DNA from 2 places in the Massilia sp. KIM genome. Region 1 is predicted to be linked to the other one. Evidence: predicted binding sites of a transcription regulator. Region 1 holds the regulator's gene; the other holds the start of a gene.
The links. Region 1 encodes FliA, which starts transcription of late flagellar genes. Its sites were predicted from a motif close to CTAAAGTTTNNNNNNNNNNNGCCGNTA; they were not measured.
Positions count from the first base shown of each region.

Region 2: the regulator FliA is predicted to act here: its motif matches at 2,547-2,573, upstream of B0920_RS11305 (flagellar protein FliT).

Region 1 is NZ_MVAD01000002.1:917,964-924,984, reverse strand. It holds gene B0920_RS18800 (M35 family metallo-endopeptidase) at 1-6, shown strand, start outside; gene B0920_RS18795 (hypothetical protein) at 64-555, opposite strand; gene motD (flagellar motor protein MotD) at 612-1,382, opposite strand; gene B0920_RS18785 (flagellar motor protein) at 1,392-2,135, opposite strand; gene B0920_RS18780 (RNA polymerase sigma factor FliA) at 2,117-2,845, opposite strand; gene B0920_RS18775 (antiactivator of flagellar biosynthesis FleN protein) at 2,887-3,708, opposite strand; gene flhF (flagellar biosynthesis protein FlhF) at 3,701-5,104, opposite strand; gene flhA (flagellar biosynthesis protein FlhA) at 5,434-7,021, opposite strand, start outside.
Region 2 is NZ_MVAD01000001.1:2,598,363-2,605,383, forward strand. It holds gene B0920_RS11300 (M1 family metallopeptidase) at 1-2,308, opposite strand, end outside; gene B0920_RS11305 (flagellar protein FliT) at 2,626-2,907, shown strand; gene B0920_RS11310 (FimV family protein) at 3,285-4,421, opposite strand; gene fumC (class II fumarate hydratase) at 4,510-5,904, shown strand; gene B0920_RS11320 (RNA-binding S4 domain-containing protein) at 5,993-6,205, shown strand; gene B0920_RS11325 (DUF883 family protein) at 6,306-6,590, shown strand; gene B0920_RS11330 (DUF692 family multinuclear iron-containing protein) at 6,657-7,021, opposite strand, start outside.

The DNA of each region.
Region 1 (7,021 bases):
CAATGAGCGCCTGACGAAGGACGCGTGGACGGCCCGCCGTCCACGCTCGGCCTGGCGCCCTGCCTAGCGGCCGGTGAAGCGGAAGCGCACCGGCTCCGCCGGGCTGTGGCTCGTCTCGTCGAGCTTGCCGAGGTCGCGCAGGTAGGGACCGTCGTAGCGGATCTCGTAGGCGCGCGCGCCCTTGGCGAAGGCATAGGCGGGGGTGATGTCGATGGTGTTCAGGTGCATGGTGTGCGGCTTGACCTCGAGGTAGTCGGCCGCCGTGTAGGCGGCGCGCTTGACCATCGGGCCGGCGTAGGCGACTTCCTTGCCGCCCTTTGCCTCGCGCAGGTCGAAGCGTTTGCCGGTCAGCGCGTCCTCGGCCGCGACTTCGCGCGGCACCCAGATCGTGGCCTCGCCATGGTTCTCGATCATGACGCGCACCAGCACCTTGCCGCCGCCGGTCTCCACGTCCAGCCTGTGCTTCACGTTCACGTCGGCCTCCACGGCGCCGCTGGCGCCCACCAGGCCCGCCAGCGCCAGCAGCAGGACAGGCACAGTTCGTTTGATATGCATGCACAACCCTTCGGCCCCAGGCCCTGAACTCGTCTTCCCGGGACTCTAGCACGAATTCAGGGCCGGACCGGCGGCGGCATTTCGCCCCCGGTCTCGGGCAGGGCGGCCAGGATCATCACCGCCACCCGCCGGTTGCGCGCCTGCCCGGCCGCGTCCAGGTTGGGCGCGACCGGTCGGGTGGCGGCGAAGCCGAGCGCCGACAGGCGCGCCTCTCCTACCCCGCTGTCGATGAACAGGCGCACCACGCTGGCCGCGCGCGCGGCCGACAGTTCCCAGTTGGACGGATAGACCGCGCTGGCGATCGGCACGTCGTCGGTATGCCCTTCGACCTCGATGCGGTGGGTGTCGCTGCGCAGCAGGCCGCCGACCTCGCGCAGCACTTCCTGGGCGTCGCGCTGGAGCACGGCCTGGCCCTGCTCGAACAGCACGCTGGCGTTGATCTCGACGCTGACCCCGCGCGCGTTCTGGGTCACCCGCACCTGGCCCGACTTCACCAGCGGCAGCAGGGTCGCCGACAGGTCGCGCGCCAGCACCGCCATCTTCTCGCGTTCGCGGCGCGCCATCTCGTTGCGCTTGCGGTTGACGATGTGCGACAGCGGCAGCACCGGCTCGACCTGGGTGTTGGGCCGCACGGCCGCGCCGCGCCCGCCGAAGGCGTCGCCCAAGGCTTCGGACAGCACCTGGTACTTGCCCTCGTTGACGATCGAGATCGCGTACATCACCACGAAGAAGGCGAACAGCAGGGTAATGAAGTCGGCATAGGAGATCAGCCAGCGCTCGTGCTGCTGCTCCTGGGGCGTGTCGTCGTCGTAGCGTCTGCGCGACATCGCCCCGCCCTAGTGGCGCACCAGCAGGCTGGCCACGCGCTCGTCGATCACGCGCGTGTGGTCGCCGGTGGCGATGTCGTGGAAGACTTCGAGCAGGATCTCGTACTGGGACACCTTGTCGGCGACGATGGCCTTGAGCTTGTTCCCGACCGGGTAGAAGAACAGGTTGGCCAGCCCCACCCCGTAGACGGTGGAGACGAAGGCGACCGCGATGCCCGGACCCAGGCGCGCCGGGTCGTTCAGGTTTTCCATCACGTGGATCAGGCCCAGCACCGCGCCCAGGATGCCGATGGTGGGCGCGTAGCCGGCCGCCGATTCCCAGATGCGCGCCGCCTGGCGCTGGGCGAATTCGTAGCCGTTGATCTCGTGTTCGAGCAGGCTGCGCAGCTTGTCGGGCTGGATGCCGTCGACCACCAGGCGCAGGCCCTTCTGCACGTAGAGGTCGCGCGTGCCCATGTATTGTTCGAGCGAGAGCAGGCCGTCGCGCCGGGCCGTCAGGCTCCACAGCGCGATCTCGCGCGAGAGCTTTTCGCGCTCGCCGCGCGGCGGGAAGAAGACCCAGCGCAGCATGCGCAGGCCGCTGACAAAGGCCTTGCGCTCGCTCTGCAGCAGCACGGCGCCGAAGGTGCCGACCACCACGATGGCGAAGGCGGCCGGCTGGAACAGCGAGGCGAAGCGCCCGCCGTCCAGGCTGTGGCCGAGCAGGACGCCGGCCAGCGCCAGGCCCAGCCCGATTACGCTGGACCAGTCCACAATTGCTCCCGAAGGGCCGCGCGCAGGCGCGCCACGGCCTGGGTGTGCAGCTGCGACACCCGCGATTCGCTCACGCCCATGACGGCCCCGATCTCCTTCAGGTTCAGTTCCTCTTCGTAGTACAGGCCCATCAGCATCTTCTCGCGCGGCGGCAGCGCATCAATGGCGTCGATCACGGCCTGGCGGAAGTCGGTGTCGAGCAGGCTGCGCAGCGGATCCTCGTCGTCCACGGCATAGCGGTCGAGGAAGCTGCCGTCGTCGTCGTCGCCGCGGAAGTCTTCGTAATAGACCAGCTGGTGGCCGCCGCCGTCGGACAGCATTTCCTGGTAGTCGGCCAGCGACAGCTTGAGCGCCTTGGCGACCTCGGATTCCGAAGGCGGACGGCCGAGGCGCTGCTGGAGTTCGTTCATCGCGGTCTCGACCTTGCGCATGTTCTGGCGCGTGCTGCGTGGCATCCAGTCGGAGTTGCGCAGCTCGTCGAGCATGGCGCCGCGGATGCGCAGCACCGCGTAGGTCTCGAACTGCGCGCCATGGTTGTCCTCGTAGCGGTTGATGGCGTCCAGCAGGCCCATCATGCCCGCCTGTACCAGGTCATCCACTTCCACCGAAGGCGGCAGCTTGGCCTTCATGTGGTGGGCAAGACGCTTCACCAACGGCATGTGCTCCGTCAGCAAATGGTTCTTGTCCGCTTTCCCTTTGACCGTGTACATGCTCTTGCGTCGAATCTTTCTTGTTCGTTGTCGTTACCGCTTCAGTGGCCGAAATGCGCGCCGCCTCCCTGCCTGCCGAACTGCGGCGCGGCCTGCAGCGCGAACTTGCCGGCCAGGCGGCGGAAGGCGACCGAGGCCCCCGCCAGCGGGAAGGCGTCGACCACCGCCCGGCCCAGGCGCGCGGCCCGGTGCAGGTACTCGTCGGCCGGCACCGAACCCAGGTAACTGAGCTTGACTGCCAGGTAACGTGTTGCCGCTGCTGACATATTATCGTATACCACCTTGGCCTCCGCCTCCGTCGCGCCCGTCACCAGGATGCCGAAGGGGCGGCGGCCGAGCTGCTGCGACAGGCGCTTGATCAGCGCATAGGCGTTGGTGATGGAGCTGGCGCCGGTCGAGACCTGGACCACGATCTCGGCGCTGGCCATCAGCGGCACCGGGAAGGCGCCGTCCGGACCGAGTTCGCCGTCCACCATCACGATCCCGGCCTGCTTGGCCAGCACGTCGAAGGTCTTGGCCAGGCGGCGGGTGTCGTCGGCGCCGGCCGGCACGCCCATCGGCGCCACCGAGAAGCCCTGCGGGGCCGGGTGGATCACCTGGTTGAGCGCGCATTCCTGGCGCGCCACCTGCAAGAGCGACGCCTTGCGGTTCAGGCCCAGGCGGCGGGCGACGCCGTAGTCGATGTCGCAGGCGTCGACGATCAGGACCTCGTTGCCGGTCTGGGCCAGCGAGGCGCCCAGGTTGACCAGCATCGCGCCCTTGTCGTCTTCAGGGGTGGCCGAGAGGAAGGTGACGATGCGCGGGCGCGGGCCCTGCAGCATCCGGCGCAGGCCTTCGGCCTGGTCGAAATCGAAACTAGCCAAGGGACACCTCGCGCAGGCCGCGGTCGTTGTGCATGCCGCCCAGGTTGCCCATCATCAGGGGCAGGTCGGCCTCGCTGACGCCGCCTTCCTTGCGGTTGCGGAAGGCGCGGTCGACCAGCATCGCGCGGTCGGCCAGGTGCAGGTCTTCCGGCACCCGCTGGCCGTTCGAGATGTAGTGCAGGTTGAGCTTCTGGCGGATCACCACGTCCAGCACGTTGCCGATCGAGGCGGCTTCGTCCAGCTTGGTCATGATGCAGCCGGCCAGCCCGCTGCCCTGGTAGGCGCGCACCACTTCGTTCAGGGTCTCGTTGGTCGAGGTCGAGTTCAGGCACAGCAGGCGCTTCACGTCGGCGCCCGACTCGCTCAGCATGGCCACCTGCTCGGTCACCATCTGGTCGCGCTGCGACATGCCGATGGTGTCGATCAGCACGGTGTGCTTGTTCTTGAGTTCCTTCAGGGCGATGCGCAGGTCGGCTTCGTCCTTCACCGAGTGCACCATCACGCCCAGGATCTTGCCGTAGATGCGCAGCTGCTCGTGGCCGCCGATACGGTAGGCGTCGGTGGTGATCAGGGCCAGCTTGTCCGGGCCGTGGCGCATCACGCAGCGCGCGGCCAGCTTGGCGGTGGTGGTGGTCTTGCCGACGCCGGTCGGGCCGACCAGGGCGAACACGCCGCCGCGCGACAGCAGGTCGTCTTCGTTGGCGATGGTGGTCAGGTTACGGGCCAGTACGGTCTTGATCCAGCGCAGGGCTTCGCCCGCGTCCTTCACGGCCGGCATCTTGTCGACCAGGTAGCGCGCCAGGGTGACCGAGAAGCCGGCGGCCAGCATCTCGCGCAGCACGGTGGCCTTGTGCGGCTCGCGCTGGGCGGTGGCGTTCCAGGACAGCTCGGCGAGCTGGGTTTCCATCAGGCCGCGCATGGCGCGGATTTCGCTCATCATGCCGTGCATCTCGGCGGCGGCCGATTCCTTGGCCTGGGCGATGGCGGCGCTCATCATCGAGCTCATGGCGGCCATGTCGAAGGCCGGTTCCGGGGCCGGGGCGCGGCGGTTGGCGTAGGTCGGGGCCGGCTCGAACGCGGGTTCAGGCTGGGGTTCGGGCATGCGGCGGGTGCTGAAGGCCGGGGTGGCCGGCTCGGCCATGCGGCGCGGGGCGGCGAAGGCCGGGGCCAGTTCTTCGGCGTCGGCGAAGTGGTCCAGGCGCGGCTGGGGCTGGGCCATTTCCGAATCGGGGGACGGCGAGGCCAGCGAGGCGACGTCGTCGTTGTCGAGGGCGAGGATCTCGACCACGCCGTCGACCGGGCGGTTGGAGAGGATGACGGCGTCCGGGCCGAGCGCTTCGCGCACCTTGCGCAAGGCATCCCGGGAAGTCGCCGCTGTAAATTTCTTCACTTTCATCGTTTTTCTCCGCACTTCATCTTTTTGCTTGCCGAGCCGAAATGGCCCTTCCATAGCAAGCATTATTGACGATGCTTTGAGGAAACGAATGGGGGAAAAGGATGGGGAAAAGGGGTTAATTCAAGTGCTGGGGGATGGGGGGGCGGAGGTGCGCGGCGGACTTGGGCCACGCCTGCGCGGGGACGACGTGCTGAGGGAGCGGGCTAGAGAAGGTGTGTCTGGTTTACCGGAGCCGTGGTGCACGTACAACCATAGGCTAAACCAACGTCGTCCCCGCGCAGGCGGGGACCCAAGTTTGTTAAGGGACCACGCCTGACACCCTCCCCCACTTACATCTGCGCACCCACCAGGCTGGTCACACGAATCGTCTTGGATTCCGGCACCTCAGCATGCGACAGAACCTTGAGCTGGGGCACGGCGCGGCGCAGGAAGCGCGACAGCAGCACCCGCAGCGGCGCCGGCACCAGCAGCACCGGGGTCAGGCCCATCTGTTCCTGCTGCTGGGCCGCGTTGGCGGCCTGCTGGGCGATGGTGTCGGCCAGGCCCGGCTCGATGCCGGTGCCGTCGCCGCCCGCGCTCATGGCCTGCATCAGCAGGCGCTCGAGGCGGTTGTCCAGGGTCATCACCGACAGCTCGTTGGAGCCCGGGAAGAGCTGCTGCACGATGGCCCGGCCCAGGGCCACGCGCACCATCGCGGTCAGGTCGCCCGGATCCTGGGTCTGGCCCGCGTACTCCGACAGCGCCTCGATGATGGTGCGCATGTCGCGGATGTGCACGCCCTCGACCAGCAGGTTCTGCAGCACCTTCTGCAGGGTCGACAGCGACACCAGCTTCGGCACCAGCTCTTCCACCAGCTTCGGGGTTTCCTTGCCCAGGTGGTCGAGCAGCGCCTGCACTTCCATGCGGCCCAGCAGTTCCGAGGCGTGGGTGGTGATCAAATGGTTCAGGTGCGTCGCCACCACGGTGCCGGCGTCGACCACGGTGTAGCCCATGGACTGGGCCTCGTCGCGCAGGCCGGCCTCGATCCAGATCGCGGGCAGGCCGAAGGCCGGATCGGTGGTCACCAGGCCCGGCAGGGTGCCGCTCGCCATGCCAGGGTTGATCGCCAGGAACTGGCCGTTGATGGCCTCGCCCGTGCCCACTTCCACGCCCTTGAGGGTGATGCGGTAGGCCGAGGGCTTGAGCTCCAGGTTGTCGCGGATGTGCACCGGCGGCGCCAGGAAGCCGACTTCCTGGGCGAACTTCTTGCGGATGCCCTTGATGCGCTTGAGCAGCTCGCCGCCCTGGGTCTTGTCGACCAGGGGGATCAGGCGGTAGCCCACTTCCAGGCCCAGGGTGTCGACCGGCATCACGTCCTGCCAGGTCGCTTCCTCGGTCTCGGCCGGCGCCTGGGTGGCGGCGGCCGCCGCGTCCGCGGCCGCCGCGGCCGCTTCCTGGGCCGGCTTGGCCCTTCGCTTCTTGTTCAGCATCCAGGCCCCGCCCAGCAGGGCGCCGCCCAGCATCAGGAAGACCAGGGTCGGCATGCCCGGGATCAGGCCCAGGCCGAAGATGATGCCGCCGGTAATATAGAGGGCTTCCGGACGCGCCAGCAGCTGGTTGGTCAGCTGCGAGCTGATGTCCTGGTCGCTGGCCACGCGCGAGACCACCATACCGGCGGCGATCGAGATGATCAGCGAGGGCAGCTGGGCCACCAGGCCGTCACCGATGGCCAGCAGGGTGTAGACCTTGGTCGCTTCGCCGAAAGGCAGGTCGTGCTGGACCACGCCGACGATCAGGCCGCCGATCACGTTGATCAGGGTGATCAGGATGCCGGCGACGGCGTCGCCCTTGACGTATTTCGATGCACCGTCCATCGCGCCGTAGAACTCGGCCTCCTGCGAGACTTCCGAGCGACGCTTGCGCGCTTCGGCTTCGCCG
Region 2 (7,021 bases), on a different contig from region 1:
GCGACAGCAGCGCCTTCATGGTGCGTTCGGCCAGCGCCGGGTCCTGGGCGGCCACCAGGGCCTTGCCGAAGCGGTTGCGCTCTTCGCTGGTGGCGGCGCTGGCCACGCGCGCCGCCAGCGCCTCGTAGGTGGCCTGGTCGGCATAGCGGCCGGCGATGCTGGTGACGAAATCGATCATGGCCGGGCTCACCGAGGATGGGTCCTTCAGGTAGCCGGCGAAGCGGCGCTTGGCCTGGGCGGTCGCCTGCGGGTCGCCGGCGCGCGCCATCGCGGTGGCCAGCAGTGCGCGCAGCTCGGCGTCCTCGATCGCTTCGCCGGGCTTTTCGTCCCAGCCGAGCTGGGCGAACTTCGGCCCGGCCAGCTCGATGAGGAAGCGGCGGATCTTCGCCTGCTCCGGCTCGCCGCGCGCCAGGGTGTCGAGGGTGCGCAGGTTGGCCAGGATCGACTCCCATACCGCCAGGCGCGGCTCGTCCCGGTACTTGCGCACCAGGTTCAGGTAGCCGTCCAGCTGCATGTGGCCGGCCGCGACCATGGCCCAGGTGTCGGTCAGGAGCTTGAGACGGGTCGAATCGCGCAGGCGCGGCGCCTGCGAGGCCAGGGCCTGGAAGCTGGCCGGATCGTAGTGCACCCGGAAATAGCCCACGCTGTACGGGTCGACCACCAGGGTGCCTTCGCAGCTGGCCTGGGTGAAGCTCTTGCTGGGGTTGGACAGCAGCATGGTCCAGGCCTTGCCGTCCACCACGCCCACCTGGACCGGGATAGCCCACAGGCGTTTTTCAAGCGCCGGCTCGTCCAGGCGGAACTGTTCCTGCGACAAGGTAACCTTGCGCTTGCCGTCCTCGCACACCTGCTCCACCCTGATCAGGGGGAAGCCCGGCTGCAGGGTCCAGTCCGAGGCCAGCTTCTCGACCGGCTTGCCGGTGGCCTTCTCGAGCGCCTGCCACAGGTCGGCCGAGGTGGTGTTCGAATACTGGTGCCTGGCCATGTAGGCGCGGATGCCCTTGCGGAAGGGTTCTTCGCCCAGGTAGGCCTCGAGCATGCGCAGGAAGGCCTGGCCCTTGTGGTAGGTGATGGGGTCGAAGGCGGCGGCGGCCTGCTCTTCGTTGTCGATCGGCCGCTGGATCGGATGGGTGGTCTTGCGCGCGTCCAGGTTGAGCACGTACTCGCGCTCGGCGATGCCGTCCAGGTAGGGACGCCATTCGGGGTGGAAGTGCTGGGTGGCCTTGGCCGCCATCCAGGAGGCGAAGCCTTCGTTGAGCCAGAGATTGTCCCACCAGGCCATGGTCACCAGATTACCGAACCACTGGTGGGCCACCTCGTGGGCATTGATGTTGAAGGTCAGCTTCTTGACCTTTTCGGGGCTGCGCTGCGGGTCGTAGAGCAGGGTCGGCTCGTTGTAGACCACCGCGCCCCAGTTCTCCATGGCGCCGTTGAAGCCGCCTGGGATGGCGATCTGGTCCAGCTTGGGCAGCGGATAGGGAATGCCGAAGTAATCGTTAAAGTAGTGCAGCAGGTCGCGCGTGGCAGCCAGCGGGAAGGCGGCGGAGGCGAGCTTGCCCTCGGTGGTCACGATGCCGATATCGACCCCGTCCTGCTGGCCCGACAAACGCTCCATCTCGCCCGCCACCAGCACCACCAGGTAGCTCGGCATCTTGGGCGTGTTGCCGAAGCTGATGCGCTGCATGCCGCCTGCGATCGGCTCTTGGTGCTCGACCGGGGTGGTCGAATAGGCCTTGAAATGGGCCGGCACGTCGACCGTCAGCTTGAAGCGGGCGCGGAAGGCCGGCTCGTCCCAGGTCGGCAGCACGCGGCGCGCGTCGGCCGGGGCCATGGTGGTGGCGATCAATTTCTTGTCCACCCCCTTGGCCTTGTAGTTCACGTAGAACATGCCGCGCGCCTCGCGGTTGATCAGGCCCCGGAACTGCAGCGCCAGCTGGTACTTGCCGGGCGCCAGCGGTTGCCTGAGGTCGAAGCGCAGGGTCTGCTGCTCGCGGTCGAGCACCGGCTTCAGCTTGAGCGGGGCCAGTCCCTTGCCGGACAGGCTGGCGCCCTCGATCTCCATGTTGTCCGCGTTCAGCATGATGGTCGAGGTGGCCTTCAGGACCTCGATGTCGACGGTCTGGCTGCCGCGGAAGGCATTGCCGGCCAGGTCGGTCTTCAGGTGGGCGGTGTACTGGACCGGCACCACGTCCTTGGGCAGCTTGCCTTGGGTGGTGGCAAAGGAAAACGGCGCTTCCGCAAGGGCGCAGGCGCTCGATACAGCGAGCGCAACCGCTGCCGCGGTGCGCAGGACCGGCTTGTCTCTCATGACTCTCTCTCTCGTATGGGCGTCCGGACTGGCGCCGGACTGCGCAAGAACTCAGCATGCACTCTAAGCAGCGCGCCCGGCCAGCGCGGCGGGAATGCGACAGACTGCAAAAAACGCGGCCAAACTGCTGAATTTGGGGAATGGCGGGCACATGCCGGAGCATGCCATACGGGTCGGCGATGCCAGGATGGCAAGTTTGAGCTCGCTAAAAAATATTCAAAAAATTTTTTGGAAAACCCTAAAGTTCCCTCAAGCCCGTCCGTAAACGATGTAGACAACCGGCAATCCGGCCGGAATTTACTTGCCTTGGTGCAAATATGACCGCGAACGACGTCCTCGCCATGTACGAAAACCTGAACAACCTGACGGGCCAAATGGCGTCCGCAGCCCAGGGTGGCGACTGGAAGGGCTTCGACAAGCTGGGCGCCGAGGCCAAGACCGAAGCGCGTGTCGCCGCCGGCGGCGTGCCGGCGCTGGACGGCGCCAAGCGCCTGCGCAAGATCGACCTGCTCAAGCAGCTGATGGCGAACGACCGCGCGATCCGCGACGTGACCGATCCCTGGATGGGGCAGCTCGAGCGCGCGATGGCCGCTCACTGAGCCGTTCACTTGAAAGAATGACAAAAGGCGCCGTGGGCGCCTTTTTTCTTGCCCCCTGCTCCCGGCGCACATCGCGGACGTGCATCACGGGCGTGCATCACGGGCGGAAATGAAAAAAGCGCCCGCAGGCGCTTTTTTTTGCCACCGAGCCTAGGCTCAGCCGCGAATTGGGGAGAGCGAGCACCAGGTATCTCCTGGCGTCGCCTCTTGCCGGTTGCTCCCGGCGTCCGTCGCACACAGTAGGCAAGCGGACTGCTTCCGGACACAGGCGTTTCCTCAACGATCGTCTGCTTTCCGCGCCACGCTATCGGTGGTGGCTGCGCCAGACCCTGAGCCGTCTGCGATCTCATCGATCACGGGCTCAGTATAACCCAATTTCAGACTTGTGTAGACGTGTCGTGCGCGGAAGCTTCAAGGCTGGGTTCGACGCCTGGTTCGGCCGGTTTCCTGCGCATGAAGCGCTGGCGCAGACGCGCGGCCAGCCCTGCCTTCGGACTGTCCGCTACGGGCGCGGCCGGCGCCTTCCTGCGGCGGCGCGCCAGCACGACCCCGCCGGCCAAGGCCAGTAGCGCGCCCAGGCCGCCGGCGATCCAGCCCCAGGGCGTCTCGTCGACCGGTTCGGGAGCGGGCTTCTTGCGCTTGTGGGTCTTGGGCGCGGCCGGCGTCAAGGCCTCGAGCTCGGCGGGCTTGGCGCCCATCGCCACCTGCAGGACCTTGACCCGGTCTTCCAGCTGGCCGATCTGGGCGCGCAGCTGGACATTCCTGGCATCGAGCGCGGCGCACACCGCGGACGGCGCGGGCTGCGCGGCGGGCACGCAGGCGGCGCTTGAGGCCGGCGCGGAAAGGGGCGCGGCAGGCGGTTCAGGCCTGGCGGCGGGCGTGGCAAGCGGTTCAGGCTTGGGGGCGGGCTTGCTGTCGGCCTTGGCGACCGGCTTGAGCGCTTCCTTGGGCGCCGGCTTCGGCGTCGGCGTCTTTGCCACCACATTCTGCGCCGGCGCTTCCACCGCCTTCGCCGGCTGCCTGGCGGGCGCCGGCGCGGCGACGGCGACGGCGGCAGGCGCGGCCGCCTGCGCCTGCGCCGGCTCCTGCGGCGGCGTGCGGGCCGGCAGCGGCGGCGCCGGGGCCGGATTCGGGTCCGGCGTCAGCCACAAGGTGGCCAGGCGCACCGCGCGCTGGCCGCCGTCGGCGAGCTCGAGGTAAAGATGCAGGTGGCTTGATTCAACCGGGGCGCGCGAGGTGATGTGCAGGAACTGGCGCCCGTCGCGCTGTATCACAGACATGGACAGGGTCGACAGCACGTGCGGCATGCCGATGTTGGCGCCCCGGTAGACCTCCGGATGGGCGAGGCGCGCATCGACCTTCTGGCCGGGGTGTTCGATCAGGTTCAGCTCGATGTCCGCGACCAGCGGCTGGCCCATGTAGGAAGCGACGCGCGGTTCGCCCAGCTCGGCGGCGTTAGCGGCGGCGGACAGGATCAGCGCGCAGGAAAAAAACAGTGGAAGGCGGCAAGCCATAGGGAAGAGGAAACGAGTGAGGCCCAGCGATGTTAACGGACATTGCGCTAAACTCTTTAATCAAACCCTCATGCACAGGATACATTTCATGGAAAACAGGATTGAGAAGGACAGCTTCGGACCGATCGAGGTGCCGGCGGACCACCTGTGGGGTGCGCAGACCCAGCGCTCGCTCCACCATTTCCATATCTCCAGCGAGCGCATGGCGCCGGAGCTGGTCGCCGCCCTGGCCCAGGTCAAGCGCGCCGCCGCGGCCGTCAACCGTTCGCTGGGCAAGCTCCCGGCCGACAAGGCCGACGCCATCATCAAGGCCGCCGACGAAGTGCTCGAGGGTCGCCACCCCGACGAATTCCCGCTGGCCGTGTGGCAGACCGGCTCGGGCACCCAGAGCAACATGAACATGAACGAGGTGCTGGCCAACCGCGCCTCCGAGATCCTGGGCGGCGAGCGCGGCGAAGGCCGCCTGCTCCACCCCAACGACCACGTCAACATGGGCCAGTCCTCGAACGACATCTTCCCCACCGCCATGCACGTGGCGGCGGCGATCGCGGTCGCCAAGGGCGTGCTGCCGGCGCTGGCCAAGCTGCGCGGCACGCTCGAGATCAAGTCGCGCGAGTTCGCCGACATCGTCAAGATCGGCCGCACCCACCTGCAGGACGCCACCCCGCTGACCCTGGGCCAGGAGTTCTCCGGCTACGTGGCCCAGCTCGAGTTCTCCGAGCAGGCGATCCGCGCCGCCCTGCCCGGCCTGCTGCTGCTGGCGGCCGGCGGCACCGCGGTCGGCACCGGCCTGAACGCGCACCCGGACTTCGCGCCGCGCATCGCCGCCGAGCTGGGCTCGCGCACCGGCCTGTCCTTCAAGAGCGCACCCAACAAGTTCATGGCCCTGGCCGGCCACGACGCCATGGTCGGCGCCCACGGCGCCTTCAAGACCCTCGCCACCGCGCTCATGAAGATCGCCAACGACATCCGCTGGATGGCTTCCGGCCCGCGCTCGGGCCTGGGCGAGATCACCATCCCCGAGAACGAACCGGGCAGCTCGATCATGCCGGGCAAGGTCAACCCGACCCAGTGCGAAGCCCTGACCATGATCTGCTGCCAGGTGTTCGGCAACGACGTCGCGCTCACGGTCGGCGGCTCGCAGGGCAACTTCGAGCTGAACGTGTTCAAGCCCATGATTGCGCACAATTTCCTGCAAAGCGCCCGCCTGCTGGCGGACGGCATGCGTTCCTTCGACGAGCACTGCGCCCAGGGCATCCAGCCGAATCACGCCCGTATCGGCGAGCTGATGGAAAAATCGCTGATGCTGGTGACCGCGCTGGCCCCGCACATCGGGTATGATCGCGCCGCGCAAATCGCCAAGAAGGCGTCGCATGAAGGCCTGACCCTGCGCCAGGCCGCCCTGCAGACCGGCTTCGTGGACGAGCAGCAGTTCGAGCAGTGGATCGTGCCGATCGAGATGACCCGGCCCGACCGCGTGTAGGGACTGCGCGGCGTATGACCCGGTGGGCCGCGCGCCCACCGCCAGGCGGACTGAATCGTACGCCGCCTTCACCCATCCCGAGGATAGAATGCAGAAAATAGTTTTCGATTTGACATCAGAATTTGTCGAGGTCAACCAGCTCCTGAAGCTGGTCGGCCTCGTCGACAGCGGCGGCGCCGGCAAGAACATGGTCGCCAGCGGCGTGGTGTCGGTCGATGGTAAACAGGAGCTGCGCAAGACTGCGAAGATCCGCAGCGGGCAGACCGTGACGGTCGGCGACCTGCAAATTCGCGTGCAATAACGAGCCGTTTAGGCGGGCTTATGTTTGCGCGCTAACAAACAGAGCGGGGCTTCCTTGTTTATATTTTAGACATCATCAAACCGGCTCAAAGGTGAAGGCGATGGAAACCCCGGAACACCACACACGCTCGCAGGACCAGCTCATCGGCGACCTGCGCATGGTGATCGAGAACGCGGAAGAGCTGCTCAAGAACACCGATCACTACAGCAGCGCCCTGTACCAGAACGCACGCGCCAAGCTGGCGCTGGCGCTGGAAGCGGCGAACGAAGAACTGGCGCGTTTCGAAGACGCGCAACTGGAACGCATGATGGCCGCCACCCGCGCCGCCAACGAACGTTTCCACGACCGCACGGGCGAAGAGCGCATCCTGCGCGCCTTCCACTGATCCGCGCGACCAGGGCGACGCATGCCGCGCTCGCGGCGGCGCCGCTCGCTGCGCCTTCCCTCGAACTCAGTCCCGCTGGGCAGGAAGGATAGCCGCAGCGCTTTCCTCCTCCGGCAACACGATCCCCGTCACCGCCTCCCACGCGAACCAGCGGCGCAGCATCGCGCCCAGGTCCGGCGGCGCCAGGCCGTCCGCTTCGGCGCGCGCGAGCGCCGCGTCGAAAGCCTGCGCCAGTTCGGCGCCCTGCGCGATTGCCTGCAGGGCCGCGTGCTCGGGCGCCGACAACTCCAGCACCTCGAGCGTCCAGCGCCGCCGGATCACCAGGGCTTGTGCGCCCCCGGCGATGTCAGTGGGGAAGTCCACGTCCTCCTCCCGGTGCGCGCGCCATAGCCGCGCCACCTGCCAGGGGCTGGACAGCAAGGCGCAGCTCG